2 regions of the Ferdinandcohnia sp. FSL W7-1320 genome follow, and region 1 is predicted to be linked to the other one. Evidence: riboswitches for the same ligand, from Rfam matches in the RefSeq annotation. Region 1 holds a riboswitch; the other holds the start of a gene.
What was found. A riboswitch is a leader RNA that binds a small molecule or an ion and turns the genes downstream of it on or off. The one in region 1 is predicted to bind S-adenosylmethionine.

Region 1 (8,020 bases):
CCCTTCCTTTCTATGAAGAAGAGGGCATATTACAAGCAATATGCCCTCTCTCTTTAAGCCACAATTATTTTTCGGCAGCAAGAGCTTCCTCTTGTGTTTTTGTAAATTCTTCTGGAGTTGTTTGTCCGCCAAATAATGCCTGAATTTGATTTAAGTGAACATCAGCCACGCCAGCAGACATTTGAACATCTGCATAAAGTGTTAAGTTTGAAGCATTTCCTAAATCGTTAAGAATGTCAATGTACATTGGGTGAAGGTCGCCAGCAGATGTATCAACAACTGTTGCAGGGATTACACCAGCATCAACAACTGAACGCTTGCCCCACTCATCAACAAGGTAAGAAACAAATTCTTTTGCTTCATCTTTTACTTTTGATTGTTCAGAAACGAATAAACCAACACCAGGACCACCTACGTAGCTATCAATGTCACCTTTGCCACCTTCATAGGTCGGGAATTTAAAGTACCCAATTTTATCTTTGAATTCTTGATCGACATCAGGTGATGTTGTATAGTTTGGTAGTTCCCAAGTTGCCATTAAGTACATAGCTGCTTGTTCATTCATGAAGTATCCTTTTGCTTCATCATTTGAAAGACCATTAAATCCTTTAACAAATGCATCCATATTTACAAGGTTTTCGATTTCCTCAGCAGCTTTTACAAGTGCTGGATCTTCAAAGCTACCTGTACGATTGATTGCATTATTTAAGCTTTCAGGCCCTCCGATTCTATCTGCAAGGTACATGTACCACATAGAGCCAGTCCAACGGTCTTTGTTACCTAAAGTGATAGGGGTAACGCCGTTATCAACAAGTGTTTCAACAACATTTAAGAACTCATCATATGTTTTTGGAGCTTCTAAATTATATTTTTCAAAGATTTCCTTATTGTAGTAAACTGGAGTAATGTTTAATTCTAAAGGTAAAGCATATGGTTTTTCTTCAACTGAGAAGGCATCCAAAGTGCCAGCTACGAACTTATCTTTTTCAACAATATCATCAAGTGGAGCGAACATATTTCCATCAACAAAAGGCTTCATGTAACCAGCAGCCCAAGTAATACCTACGTCAGGAAGTTCGTTTGAAGCTGACAATACTTTTATTTTCTCTTTGTATTGCTCGTTACCTAAAATTTCAGTTTGAATGTCTACATCTGGGTTCTCTTCTTCATAAGCCTTGATAATATCATCTACTATTGTAAACTGCGCATTGGAGCTACCTTCTGGCCATAAGTGCATCATTTTTACAACGGTTTTATCACTGCTAGATCCACTGGAATCTTTAGCGGTTTCATCTGATGAAGAACATCCTCCTAAGATTAAACCACCAGCTAATGCCATTGACATCACAGTAGCAAACGCTTTCTTTTTCATTAATCAAAAACCCCCTTAATTTGTCTTACCCTCTTTGCCTTACACTTAAAGTCTACCATCATGGGAATTTTCAAAAAAGGGAACGATGATTGGGAAAAATACTACTATTTTTAGAAAGCCCTTTCACTTCTTGTTTTTCGATATGTGGTAGGTGTCATTCCTTCATACTCTTTAAAAATCTTAATAAAATACTTAGCTGTTTTATAGCCAACTTCTTCAGCAATTTCATTGATGGTATGATTGGTAGAAAGGAGAAATTCTTTTGCACGTTGAATTCTACGTCGTGTCACATACTCACTAAAATTTAATTTCACTTCCTCTTTAAATAACACGCTAAAGTAACTAGGGTTTAAATGCACATGAGCTGCAACGTCTTTTTGGCTAATATCATCCTTGATGTGACGATCAATGTAGGTAATAGCCTCACGAATTGTATCTGTTGTTGTATCCATTTTCGTTGAGGCATCAATGATTTTTTTATCGACAACTTTCTCAATCATTCCTACTCTGAACTGATTTTCCAAAATTTGAATCGCTTCTTCAACCGCGTCAAGTAACTTAGATTTGCTTATTGGCTTTAAAAGATAGTTCACGACTCCAAGACGGAGCGCCTCTTGGGCATACTCAAACTCTGAGTAAGCGGATATAACAATAACGACTGGTGACATTCCTTTTTCTTTTATTGTTTTTAATAGCTGAAGTCCTGTCATTTCAGGCATACGTATATCGGAAAGTAATATATGGATCTTTTGATTTTCTGCAATTTGTAACACTTCCTCACCGCTTTGAGCAGTGAGGATATTAAATTCACCATTATTCCAATTTTCCAACGTCCTTTGCAAGCCCTGCCTAGTTCTTGGTTCATCATCAACAATCACGATATTTTTGAAAAACATTTTAATTCCCCCCATTTATTGGAATTTCAAATGAAATTCGTGTTCCTTTATCTGGCTCACTTTCAATTAAAAGTTCGGGATGCAAATTCTCGTTGTAATAGAGTTTTAATCGTTTATATACATTTGAAATGGCAATGCCTTTACCCCTTGTTGAAGCCACACTGCCAGTTTTCATAGATTCAGATATTTGATTGATTCGATCTTGGTCCATTCCTGGACCGTCGTCCTGAACAGATATTCTAATTCTATCAGTTTTAACTGATTCAATGGATACAGTTACAAGACTATCACCGACCTTATTCCCAGCCCCGTGTAAGATTGCATTTTCAACAAGTGGTTGAATGATGAGTTTTGGTATTCGAATATGTTCAAATTGCTGTGGAACAGAGACCTTCCATTTCAATCGATCACCAAAACGCATTTTCATAATTTCCATGTAGTCACTAATATGTTTAATTTCTTCCTTTAAAAATACCCAATCATCATCTGTTTCTTTTGTAATGGTGTATCGAAATAAATCAGACATTGCAATGACGACTTCGGATAACTCATCTTCATTTTTTTCTTCAAGTGACCAATGAAGGGCATCCAAGGTATTGAAGAGAAAATGCGGATTGATTTGTGCTTGTAAAGCTTTTAATTCGCTTCTACTTCGTAAAATTTCCTTTTGATAGACCATTCGGATTAGGTGATTTGTTTCCTTTACTAGTTGATTGTAGGTACTGTTTAGCTCATTGATCTCATTTACAGATGAAACATCTGGATTCAAAGTTAGAGCACCTTGGCCAGCACGCTGCATTGTTTTTGTTAAGTGGACAATCGGTCTTGTAATGACAGTTGAAAGAAATAAGGAAAAAATCATAAAAATGATTGCACCAGCTACACCAGATAAAATGATGCCTGTCCGAATTCCAGCTAGCCCTTTTGTAAGTTCACTAATGGGCGTTAATATAAGGACGGTCCAGCCTGTAAGTTTGGAAGTTTCCTTTGTTACAATATAGTCGCCTTCGTCGAGTTGAACAGTACCCTTAGGACTTGAAAGAATTTTTGAGATATCTCCATTGTAATTTTGAACAATTGGCTGATCGTTTTCGTCCAAAAGAATGGAGTATTGGTTGTTTGATACTGGAAATTGAAAATGGTCACGGTTTATACTTATTAAAAGGTAACCGCCATGTACAAATCTGCGCTCGATTAAACTAATCCTACGTATGGCTAGGAAATTGTTTTTATCTTGCGGGTCATCTCCTATCCAAACCATTCCACCCTTTGCAAGCCTAGCTTTTTCAATCCATTTCTTCTCTATCCGATTTTTTAATAAGTCTTCATCTAGGGGAATAACACGTTGTTGTTCCCCAGAAAAGATTTGAAATGAAAAGATGCCATCTGTATTCCCCATAATACGGTTTACATGTCCCATTAATTGTTGACGTTCCTGGAAGGAGATTTCTTTTCCATCAAACATTTTTGTTAGGGCTTTTTGAACGCCCTCGTCCGTAATGACGAGCTTTGACGACATATTAATTTGTTCGTATAAAGATTCCATTCTACCGTTTGCCTCAATCGCAACCTGGCGGATTTGTTTTTCTGCATTGCTTTTTAAAAGAGTAGAGACCTGTCTTAATGTTAATAGACCTACAATCAAAAGAACGATAATCATGACAAATAAGAAGATAAATAAGATCTGATTTCGTAATGTGTTCCATTTTTTAAATTTTTTGATCATGGGCTTTCGCCTTTCTATTTTGTCATTAGTTTAATAATCTTGTATATTTGTAACCGTTATCATCGAGAGGGATGTTAAAGTTTTAAAACACAGGAACTAAGAACTAGTGCCATTTTATCATTTGTTAAGGGAATTGAAAATGCTTGTTTATCGGTTAGACTAAGTTATGGTGGAACCTTGCTCTAGTGCTCTATAGTTGTTTTAAATAAATATATGAAACAATAAAAAAATTTTTTATCATCTATAAAAAAACCATTGACTAAATTATCTAAAATGTTTAACATTACAACTAAAGTTAAATAATGCAATTCTTCTTATCAAGAGAGGTGGAGGGACTGACCCTACGAAGCCTCGGCAACCAGCATTTGAATGCCCGGTGCCAAGTTCAGAGGAGTATTTTTATTCCGGAGATGAGAAGGTGGACGAATGCAAATATTATTATTGTAAATTCTTGCGCCCCTTCTGGTCTTTCAGAAGGGGTTTTTATTTTAGGCTATTTTCGTAAACTTTGTTGCTTTTTGATCCGAATATGCAAGGGATATATTATTGTCCAATTAATTATTTCAGTGGATGGTACGGGATCCTCGAAAATGCTTGCATTTTCTTCGTGCGGTGTAGTTTCGAGGAAGCAATTCAAGGTCCCGCGGGAATAGCGATCCAGGTGAGACCCCGCAGTGACATAGCGACTTGTCCAGTTGCAGCGGCTAGAAACTCGAGAAATTTCAACTCCTCCTTCAGAGGCAAAATACGCCTCTTTGTCGGAGTCTCCGACGCACACGACGTGGCGCTTTAGTCGGCCAATTTTCTCGTTTCTGTGCAAGCCGCCTCCACATTTCGTTGAGGAGGCTTGCGGATCGTCCGCGGAAAGCGAGTACCAGGAGCGGTAATCACCCTACATATAAAAGCAACAATCTTTTAGAAAAGAGCCTTATTTTAAAGTGGAAGAAGGAGAACTTTTCAACAGTTAATTTAAATAGAAAAAATCTTGGCAATAGATATATTTTTCTAAAAAATATATTGACTGAAAAAATAAAGTATTCTATAATACTTTATATTAATGAAGGATTAAAGCGTTAATACGTCATTTTAATAAAATTCTTATCCAGAGAGACTGAGGGAACAGGCCCGATGAAGTCCAGCAACCTTCAAGTGAAAACTTGAAAAGGTGCTAATTCCTGCAGATGTGTGTACATCTGAAAGATAAGTTGAGGCCCCCTCTTCTTATTTTGAGGGGGCTTTTTATTTACATAAAATAAAAACTTATCTAGCAAACTTGCAGAAAATTGAACTTGGAGGTTTAAACAATGACAAAACAATATGAAACTTATGATGATGAAACGATACTTTTACATGGTGGTCAATCCCCAGATCCTACAACTGGTTCACGTGCAGTACCAATATATCAAACGAGTTCTTTCGTCTTTCATAATACAGATCATGCTCAAAGTCTATTTAGTCTTGATGAGTCAGGTAATATTTATTCTAGAATCGGTAACCCGACTGTTGATGTGCTTGAGAAACGAATCGCGTTGTTGGAGGATGGTGTCGCAGCTGTAGCAACATCTTCAGGAATGGCCGCAATTGCTCTATCCATTATGAACGTCGCACAAGCAGGAGACGAAATTGTAGCAGCTTCCAACTTATATGGCGGAACTTACAATCTTTTCGCTGTTACGCTTCCGAAATATGGAATCAAGACTCATTTCGTTGATCCAACAGATCCTGAGAATTTTAGAAAAGCTATAACACCTAAAACAAAGGCCGTATTTGCAGAAACGATTGGAAACCCAAGCTTGCATGTTTTAGATATTGAAGCAGTATCAGCGATTGCACATGAAAATGGAGTACCACTCATTATAGATAATACATTTGCTTCTCCATATGTTTGTAAACCAATCCAATATGGTGCTGATATAGTGGTTCACTCCGCAACAAAGTGGATAGGTGGACATGGAACGACAATTGGTGGGTTAGTCGTTGATGGAGGCCGTTTTAATTGGAACAGTGAAAAGTTCCCAGGCTTTACAGAGCCAGATCAAAGTTATAACGGAATTAAGTATGCAAATGAATTTGGAACTTTAGCATTTAGTACCAAACTTAGAGTTCAGCTTTTAAGAGATTTTGGTTCTTCATTAAGCCCACATAGTGCGTTCCTATTGATACAGGGTCTTGAAACATTACACCTAAGAATCGAAAAACATAATGAAAATGCACTGAAAGTCGCAAAATTCTTAAATGACCATCCTGCGGTTGATTGGGTTTCATACCCTGGTCTTGAAGAGCATCCAGCACATGAACTAGCTACTAAATATTTGCGTTCGGGATATGGCTCAATCGTAAACTTTGGCATTAAGGGTGGAAGAGAAACCGGTAAGAAAGTAATTAATAACATTGCACTATGGTCACATGTAGCAAATGTTGGAGATGCCAAGTCACTTATTATTCACCCGGCATCAACAACTCATCAGCAATTAAGTGCGGAAGAGTTAGTAAAAACTGGAGTAAGTGAAGAATTAATCCGATTATCAGTTGGTATTGAATCATACCGTGATTTAGTTAATGACTTGGACCAGGCTTTTTATGAAGCGACAGGCATTTCATCAAAAGGGGAGCAAAAAGGAGAAACAGCGGTTAATGATGAGGGAGTCATACGCTGGGCACTTCAATCAACATTTATTCGTGAAGAAGTTGAAGGGAAAGAAGTTCAGCGTGCAAAAACAATTGCCGTTGTTGGTCTAAGTGGTAATCCAGCTCGCCCAAGCTACAGACTTGCACGAAAAATGCAGCGTCTCGGTTATAAAATTATCCCGGTTAATCCAAGGGAAACAGAGGTACTCGGTGAACAGGCATATCCAGATTTAACATCTATTCCGGTAAAGGTAGATATCGTTCAAGTATTCCGTAGTCCTGAGGCAGCAATTGGAGTTGCAGCTGAAGCAGCAAAGATTCAACCAAAAGTATTCTGGTTACAAGAAGGTGTTATTTCCCCAAGGGCAGTGGAAGTTGCGAAAGAGGCAGGACTTGAGGTAGTACAAAACAGATGTACCTATAAGGAGGCACAACGTCTCAGAGGTGCTATTGTTACGTATGCTTGTGAAATATAATTGTGAAGATTTCCCCTACCTCTATAGGTAGGGGATGATTGTAAAGAGAAACTATTAAAATATGAACTAAGGGATGGGTGTGTGCTTAGAATAATGCTTCTCTTAGTATGAGGGAGGAATAGATAATGACAACACAACACAGTTTACTAGAATCCAAGGTTCTATGGGAGCCGAGTGAAACTTGGGTCTCACAGTCGAATTTGGTGAAGTTTTCACAAGAGGTCGGTTTTCCACTCCTACCCTATGAACGTTTTCATCGCTGGTCAGTCGCTCAACCTGAATCATTCTGGTCAGCGGTATGGGACTTTGCAAAAGTTATTGGAGATAAAGGAGAAAGAGTCGTAGTTCCTCCAAGCGATGGTGGAATGCTAGGTACACAATGGTTTCCTGATTCTAGATTAAATTTTGCAGAAAATATTTTACGTGGTGACGATCAGCAAACCGCAGTTATTGAATCAGATGAAAACGGCGTCTCTCAAACAATCACAATGGGAGAATTGCGTAATAGGGTGGCACGTGCCCAGTCTGGGTTAAAGAGTTTGGGAGTAAGTGCTGGTGATCGTGTTGCTGGAGTTGTAACAAATAGAATTGAAGCATTCGTAGCCTTATTGGCAACCACTTCATTAGGTGCTGTTTGGACATCATGCTCTCCTGACTTTGGTCCAAAGGGGATTATCGATCGGATTGGGCAAGTTCATCCAAAAGTATTAATTGCAACTTTGGATTATCAATATAACGGAAAGTCTTATGATATTCGAGATAACATCTCCGCTGTAAGTGAGGTACTGAACGATGTTTCCGCTATTGTGACTTTATCTGAGAGTGCAGATATATCGATTAATCAAGAAACGAAAGTGATGAGCTGGCAAGAGCTATGTCAAAATGAATCATCCCATCTGGAATTTACACAAGTTCCATTCAA
Region 2 (8,020 bases), 2.3 Mb from region 1:
CTATTAACTTAATAATGTTTATCAGTGGAAAAAGGTGTGATTTCCGCTTCTGGCACTCGCTTTCCGCTGGCGATCCGCAAGCCTCCTCGCTCATACCTCGCTGCGGGTTCTCGCAAGGATCACTATTCCGGCAGGAGTCTTGTGCCATCCGCTCCAATCATTTCAATTAACACCCAGTGTGTTATGAAATATTGCTTATCCTAAAAAATAAAAGAGGGTGTCAATCCAACATGGATTGACACCCTCTTTATGAACCTAAAATATTCATATCTCATTTGGGTCGCTGTACCTGTCCCTCTGTCCCAACTTCGTTGATGCCGTTTATAATGTCTTCTAGGGTTACGTTTGCTAAGATTTTCTCCATAGCGAATTGAGCTTGTACAAATAAGGGTTCAATGGCATTTTGAATATTTCTGCCGACGGGGCATTCCGGATTAGGATTGTCATGGACGCTAAACAGCTCTCCTTCTCTTACTACATCAACTGCCTTATAGACATCTAGCATTGTAATCTCTGTTGATTTTCTTGCGAGTTTTGCACCTGCAACTCCCGGGTGTACTTCAATTAAGTTTGCTTTTTTAAGCATTCCCATAATTTTTCTAATAACTACTGGATTTGTATTTACACTTGATGCTAAAAATCCTGATGAACATTCCCCCTCTTTCGATAACTTTATGAGGGAAAGTATATGAATTCCAACAGAAAATCTACTACTGATGGACATCGCTGTCACCTTTCTTTCATTCCTAATCGTACGTTTATTATACCTAAAAGTTGAATGTATTGACATTAACTATACATGTAACTATAATCATTACATGTAATCAATATAATTACAAGCTAAACCACATAGGAGGTAACTATAATGAAAATTGGAATTATTGGTGCAAATGGTAAAGCAGGAAGCCTAATTTTAAAAGAAGCAGTTAAAAGAGGACATGAAGTTAAAGCAATCGTTAGGGATGCATCTAAAATACAGAACAATCAAGTATCTGTTTTAGAAAAAAATATTTTTGAATTAATAAAAGCTGATGTTGAGGATCTCGATGTAGTAGTTAATGCTTTTGGTGCGCCACTTGGAGAAGAACAAGCCCACGTAGATGCCGGCCATGCATTAATTGAGGCTGTTAAAGGAACAGATACAAGAATCATAGTTGTTGGTGGTGCAGGAAGTCTTTATGTTGATGAGGCAAAAACCCTTCAACTCATCGACACACCAGAGTTTCCAGACTTTGTAAAACCAACAGCCAATGGTCAAGCACGAAATCTTCAAGAACTTAAAGAAACAGCAGATATCACTTGGACATTTATCAGTCCATCTGCAGTATTTGATTCAGAGGGAAAAAGAACTGGTACTTATCAAACTGGTAAAGACAATTTACTCGTTAACTCAAAAGGCGAAAGCTACATTAGCTACGCTGACTTTGCCATCGCAGTAATTGACGAAATCGAAAACCCCAAACACCTTAACCAAAGATTTACAGTCGTCGGCGAAGCTTAATGGGACACAGGGACAGGTTCCTTGTCCCAGAACAGGACAATGCGGTACCTCCTGTTAATTATCCCCACAGTCATACGGAAGTCTATTTCATCCTATGCCTTTTATTCTATTATTTTAAGAGGCAAACATATGAAAAACAAAGTATTTCCTGCAGAAATCGAAGTCATTTCTACAGAGGACCCTTTTGGTTTCATCTTAAAATCAAATTTGGAATTGAGAGACAGGTTGATTAACCCCTTGGGTTATGAATCTTGTCTCTTTTTTATGCCCCCTTTTCGCGTCCTTATTTTTTACGAAATCATTACATTTTGCAAAATTTCATAAATACAAGTAGACACATCGGAATAATATGGTTAAACTATAAATAACATCCATTACGTCTAGGGTGTTTCATTTGTACAAACTTATAAAAACTTATCAAGAGAGGTGGAGGGGCTGGCCCTGTGAAACCTCAGCAACAGATTCGTTGAATACTGTGCTAAATCCTGCAAGCTAACAAGCTTGAAAGATAAGTGAGGTTACCCTAATCATAAAAAAGCCTCTTCTTATCTTGTTATTGGGTCTTTTGAAAGCCAATTACGAAAGGAGAGAGATGATTATGGCTATATTAAAAGAAACTGTTGAGAAACGTAAAAATGAGATCATTCGGAAACTAATTGCGTGTAACATGTATAAAAAAGATGGAAAACATCTATTTGAATTATCCCTGCCCGAATTAGAACATGAGTACTTTAAAATTCAATCTAAAGGACATCCACATACTGGTTACGGATCAATACGTTGGAAAAACTTTTAAAAGTCTTTCCTTGAAGGAACAAAACTTGTTTCAAATTAGAATAAAATATGCCAAAAAGCTTGGATCACCATATGTGACCCAAGCTTTTTCATTTCCTAATATGCTGTCCAACCCGCATCCCCGGTGATGACTGTTCCGTTGACAAAACTTGCGTCATCTGATGCAAGGAATAGTGCAATACTTGCGATTTCTTCCGGTTTACCTGTACGTGGATTGATAGCCAATCCTGGCATAATACGGCCCATTCCAAAATCACTTCTGCCAGTCATCGAAGCACTGATATTAGTTTCAACACCGCCTGGTGCAATCGCGTTACAACGAATCCCACTTTGAGCATACATGAAACCGGTGTTTTTCGTGAATCCAACTACCGCATGTTTAGAGGCGGTATAAGCAGCACCAGCTCTTGCCCCTTGAAGTCCGCCTGCAGATGCTACGTTGATAATAACCCCAGCCTTTTTCTCTAAAAAGATTGGCAGTACTTTACGGGTTGCGCGCATTACACTCGTTGTATTTACCGCAAAAATTCTTTCCCATTTCTCGTCTTCAATTTCTCCAGCTGGTTCAAAGTTGTCCATAATTCCTGCATTATTTACTAAAATATCTACTGTTCCATACTTCGTTACAGCAGAATTAATTAAGTGTTGAATATCTTCTTCTTTTGCAACATTGGTCATAACAGCGATAGCTTCTCCGCCATTTATCTTGATTTCATCAACAGTTGCATTAGCAGCTTCAATATTAATATCTGAAACGACTACTTTTGCACCTTCATTTGCGTACAGAATTGCAATTGATTTTCCCATACCAGAAGCGGCACCTGTAACAACTGCTACTTTTTTCTCTAGCCTCATGTTCATTCCTCCAATTATGATAGAATGCATTTTAATAAACAGTTGTACGTTAATCAACAACTATCTATAGTATAATAAGAAGAATAATACGCTTACAATCAGCAAAACCATGATTAAGTGTTTACTAATAAACAAATATATATGAATTTGTCTAGTATTTTTGTTTTATCAAACATGGGAGGATGTTTATGTCTAGTAATAATGACTATCTTGACCGCCGAATTGTAAAGTCAAAGCGAGCAATGAAAGATGCATTACTATCCTTAATGAATGAAAAAGACTTAAAGAAGATTTCGATATCAGATATTGTACGGGTTGCGGACCTAAATCGTGGTACATTTTATAAGCATTTTCAATATAAAGAAGATATTCTACATGAGATTATGGATGAAGTCATCACTGACTTGATTGAATCTTATCGGGAACCCTATAAAGGTGTTGAAGTATTGGAAATTAAAAAACTATCTACGTCCGCGGTAAAAATATTTGACCATGTCTTTAAATACGCAAATTTTTATACACATATCGTCAGAACACACACTTTAACAGGCTTTCAAAATAAGTTTTGTACCGTCTTAAAGGATCTCGTCTTAACTGACTTGCATGACGTACTCACCAATCAAAAAATTGATAGGGAGATTCACGCCAATTACCAAGCATATGCAATATTAGGGATGGTCGTAGAATGGATTAATGGCGGGTTTAAATACAGTCCACAATTCATGGCAGAACAACTCCTCGAAATAGTCAAATACAATCGGGCTGATTCTGTTGTGAAACCAGTGAAAAAATAATATGGGACAGTTAACTGTCCCTAGCATTTTTATTTTATCCAATGATCTGGTCTAACTAAAAAATTCGGTATTTTTGTATGTACATTTCCTCTAGCTGAATTGATTTGAGACTGTGTTAGAAAAAGAGCATCATCTAGGTTTGCATGACTTAAGTCTGCATCACGAAGATCAGCACCAATAAAGTCAGCTTTTCTTAAATCAGCATGGCTCAGATTAGCTGCTATTAGTAGAGTTCCTCGGAAGTTAGCACCCTGCAAATCAGCCCCTTTTAGATTGGCACCTACGAAATCAAGACCCTTCAGTTTCTGTTTCTCTTTCCTTTTTCCGGTTAAATCTTTTCGGTATACTTCACTAGTTTCTTGTAAGTATTCATTAACCCTCTTCTATGGGAGACGATGTCTAGCCGTATAATTTCTTTAGGGGCTTTCTTCGTTAATTGTAACGTTTCGTTGTATAGACTTTGCATACTAAGATGAAATGACTGAGTTTCCCTCAAGTTTAATGCTTGATTGAGATACCAAAGCATTTCATGTAGTTGTTGTACAAGTGGAAATACCTCGAACATTTCACTGGCTCGCTCTGAATTGTCTCTCCAATCATTACCTTTATAGATTGTTTGTGAGACATGTTGACCGGCTCCAAAGCACTCATAAGAAACACATCCACGAAACCCTTTTTCCCTTAATCCCTCATGAATTTTACAACGGCTATCTGAACATAAATTGCGACATGGCTCTCCACCATCTTTATTAAAGGGAAAATCTGATGATTTCCCATAAGGTAAGGCTACACAACATAATCCAAAACAATGAGTACAATCAGATTTAAAATAATCATTCATACTAACACTTCCATATTACCTTGATATATCCCAAGTATAAATGAAGATATAATCAATTTATACAATTATTTGGGACAACAACCTCTACTGTCCCGTTGTTAGCTGGTGAGTTGGTCTATCCCTATTCGCTTAACGAATTTATAAAATTGCTCCCGCTTTTTACCCTGCTCTGCATATGTAGAAATGATATTTTCGATAGTACCATAGAGTTCTTCTGGTGTTAGGTTCTCTTTCAATAAAGTACCAACCTCAGCATCCTTTCCTTTTGCTTTCCCACCAACATATAAATGATAGTGATCTCTGATTTTCATGATCCCGATGTCATTAACAAGCGGCTCACCGCAGCCTACCGGACAACCCGTATATGCCACCCTAAGTGTAAATGGTACAGGCTTCCCAGCAATACGGCGATTAACTTCCTTTGCAACTGGCATGCCTTCTTCCTCTTCCCCTTTGCAAAAATTGCACGTTCTTAAACTCTTAACGAAGTTTCCAACTGGATAACAAGTTAATCCTACCCGCTCGAATTCTTCAATGATTTCATCCTTTTGAAATTCAGGAATTTCAATGTATAGCTGCTGGAATGTCGTCAGTTCAAGCTCTTCATCTTCATTCATATATTTAGAAATTGCTACAAGTTGCTTTGCATTCAACTTTGCACCAAATCCAATGCCACCATTAATGGCAATCTTTATTTTTTTCACATCTTCATCCATCCTAAACACACCCCTATATTAATACACCCGGTAGGTATATATCACGTAATATTAATAGACTATTTGTATCAATAGTTTACTATACCCCCCTAATGTATGTAAACTAATTTTGACACCTGAACAAACCAAAAAAGCAGCCCTATAGACTGCTTTACTAAAATCACTTTATAAAAGTAGCGTCACCAACATCCACATACATCGCTTCCCCACTGGTTGCGTCAATCGCACGGACGTGACCAACTGTATTTGGAAAGTCTGCTACATAAGCTAGACTATAAACAGACATCCCGTCTTCATCATACTCACGGATAAACATTCGTTCCATTTTCAAATGCCTTTTATATATTTCTTTAGCATCATCAACTGAAATGATAGGCTTGGTCGGTAGATTACTATATAATTCAAGGGATGGTACGTCCAAGTTGAAATGAGTTATCTTACCTGTATATCTCCCAACCTCGATTACTGTCACATGATTAACAACTCGCAGCCCTTGATGGAATAAATGAACATAGAAGGTGTAAGTTTCCTCAACTTCAATGTATTCCTCATCCCAATCATCAAACTCCTCTTCAAACATTTCAGCTTCATTTAAATCTTCTTCAAGCTCGATTGCTTCTTCCTCATCCGCAAATACATCATCGAACTCATCATTTTCCGTTTCAAAGATCTCAAGTCTAAATCGTTCATGTGCATCAGGATACAGTTTAAACAACAGACCCATTGCACGCTCTTGGGCATTCTCTAAGCCAATATCTTCCCCACTATTATCATGTTCTTCCCCATTTTTAACTTGTAAAAGGAACCCATCCTTCTCACCAAAACATAGCTTTATCACATGATTGGACTCTTCTTCCATATCAAAAGAATACGAATCTAGAGATACTTGCTTGGACCAAACTTCAACCCGTTTCCCATCCAATACTTGCTTATGCAAAAGTGTATAGTCAGTTGTTAGACCGACTAATTCGTATACATCCTTAACTGAGCACTCTCGTTTTTCTATAGTCAAATCCGTTGGATATTCTTCTTTTATACTTGGAAACTCTGACCCGTCAACAGGGATTTCCATGATCTGTTCAATTACACTATACGAAAGGTGGTAATTGTTATCTCCATTCTTATAAACTTCATGATCAAATTTTTGTATATTCAACTCGAAGTCTAGTCCTTCAATGTATTTTTCCAAAGCTTCCTCTTCAGATACAACGAAATCAGAATAACGAATCTCATATTCTTCATCTGTACTGTAAAAACTCATGATTTGACCTGATGTTGAAATAGTTATCGTGAAACCGGTGCTATGTATAAACAAACCATATTTCTCATCTCTCTTTTCATACGTCACCATGTACGGATTATCTAAATCTAGGATTCCCGAAAACTCGTATTCTTGCTGTCCTGGAAAAAAGTTGTCAACAAATTTTTTCGCAATCGCTGTTAATTCTTCCTTTCTAAGTTCTCCCTCTGGGGCATCATCCACTAACGAATAGCTTATTAACTCTCCCTTTTCATTCAAAGAATAGCTCCCGATTATTTCATCTGTAGCTGATTCTAGGATATCAAAAATTCCGTCTTCATCCTCCGATACTTGAACATACACTCCTACAGGCAAAAAAGCCTGCAACTTCTCTATTATTTTGTTCATCATATTCCTCCTCTCGTATAGATGGACGGTCCATTGTCCCAAAAAAGGGAGTTCATGTCTCAACCACGAACTCCCTTACTGTGTAATGTAATTTTATGCTACAACATCATAGCCTTCTTCTTCAATTGCTTCTTTCATAGCATTGACATCTACTTTAGTTTCATCATAAGTAACATCTACTTTACCTGTTTCCAAGTGAACTTCAGCAGCTGATACGCCATTTAAGTTTTTCAATGCGCCCTCGACTGCTGCTTTACAGTGACCGCATGACATACCTTGTACGTCTAATGTTTTCTTTTCCATGATGTTTTCACCTCCTTTAACGTGCAAGAATATCTAGCACTTTGCGCATTCAGCTCAATAATCATTAACCATAATGTGAGCCCCAAGCACTTAGTTTATAATTTCACTCGTTTTAAACGAAGTGAGTTCGAAACTACACTTACTGAGCTTAATGCCATTGCAGCCCCGGCGATCCATGGTGCAAGTAATCCAATCGCTGCAACCGGAATACCTGCTACATTGTATCCGAAAGCCCAGAATAGATTTTGACGAATATTTTTAATCGTTTGATGACTGATTTTAATGGCTTTTGGAATTAGCAATAACTCCCCACCAAGAATGGTTAAGTCAGCGGCTTCGATTGCAACTTCTGTTCCTGTGCCAATAGCAATCCCGATATCTGCTGTGACAAGAGCAGGTGCGTCATTTACGCCATCTCCAACCATGGCAACCTTTTTACCTTTATCTTGTAACTCTTTCACTTTGTCTGCTTTTTCTTCAGGTAACACTTGTGCAATTACCTGGTCGATTCCAACTTGTTTCGCAATCGCTTGCGCAGTTCTTTCGTTATCACCTGTTAACATGATG

Region 2: another riboswitch for S-adenosylmethionine. It lies ahead of NST91_RS11095 (Fur-regulated basic protein FbpA); the one in region 1 lies ahead of NST91_RS21735 (PLP-dependent aspartate aminotransferase family protein).

What each region holds. Positions count from the first base shown of each region.
Region 1 covers NZ_JBBPAM010000001.1:4,458,545-4,466,564, reverse strand. Annotated here, with positions in the region: gene NST91_RS21750 (extracellular solute-binding protein) at 65-1,372, opposite strand; gene NST91_RS21745 (response regulator transcription factor) at 1,483-2,268, opposite strand; gene NST91_RS21740 (cache domain-containing sensor histidine kinase) at 2,270-3,994, opposite strand; SAM riboswitch class I at 4,306-4,411, shown strand; SAM riboswitch class I at 5,090-5,201, shown strand; gene NST91_RS21735 (PLP-dependent aspartate aminotransferase family protein) at 5,299-7,098, shown strand; gene NST91_RS21730 (acetoacetate--CoA ligase) at 7,224-8,020, shown strand, end outside.
Region 2 covers NZ_JBBPAM010000001.1:2,187,791-2,195,810, reverse strand. Annotated here, with positions in the region: gene NST91_RS11105 (Rrf2 family transcriptional regulator) at 272-724, opposite strand; gene NST91_RS11100 (NAD(P)-dependent oxidoreductase) at 866-1,501, shown strand; SAM riboswitch class I at 1,913-2,016, shown strand; gene NST91_RS11095 (Fur-regulated basic protein FbpA) at 2,100-2,297, shown strand; gene NST91_RS11090 (SDR family oxidoreductase) at 2,393-3,151, opposite strand; gene NST91_RS11085 (TetR/AcrR family transcriptional regulator) at 3,340-3,945, shown strand; partial or broken gene NST91_RS11080 (pentapeptide repeat-containing protein) at 3,975-4,786, opposite strand; gene NST91_RS11075 (nitrite reductase) at 4,885-5,502, opposite strand; gene NST91_RS11070 (YcdB/YcdC domain-containing protein) at 5,663-7,150, opposite strand; gene copZ (copper chaperone CopZ) at 7,244-7,453, opposite strand; gene NST91_RS11060 (heavy metal translocating P-type ATPase) at 7,549-8,020, opposite strand, start outside.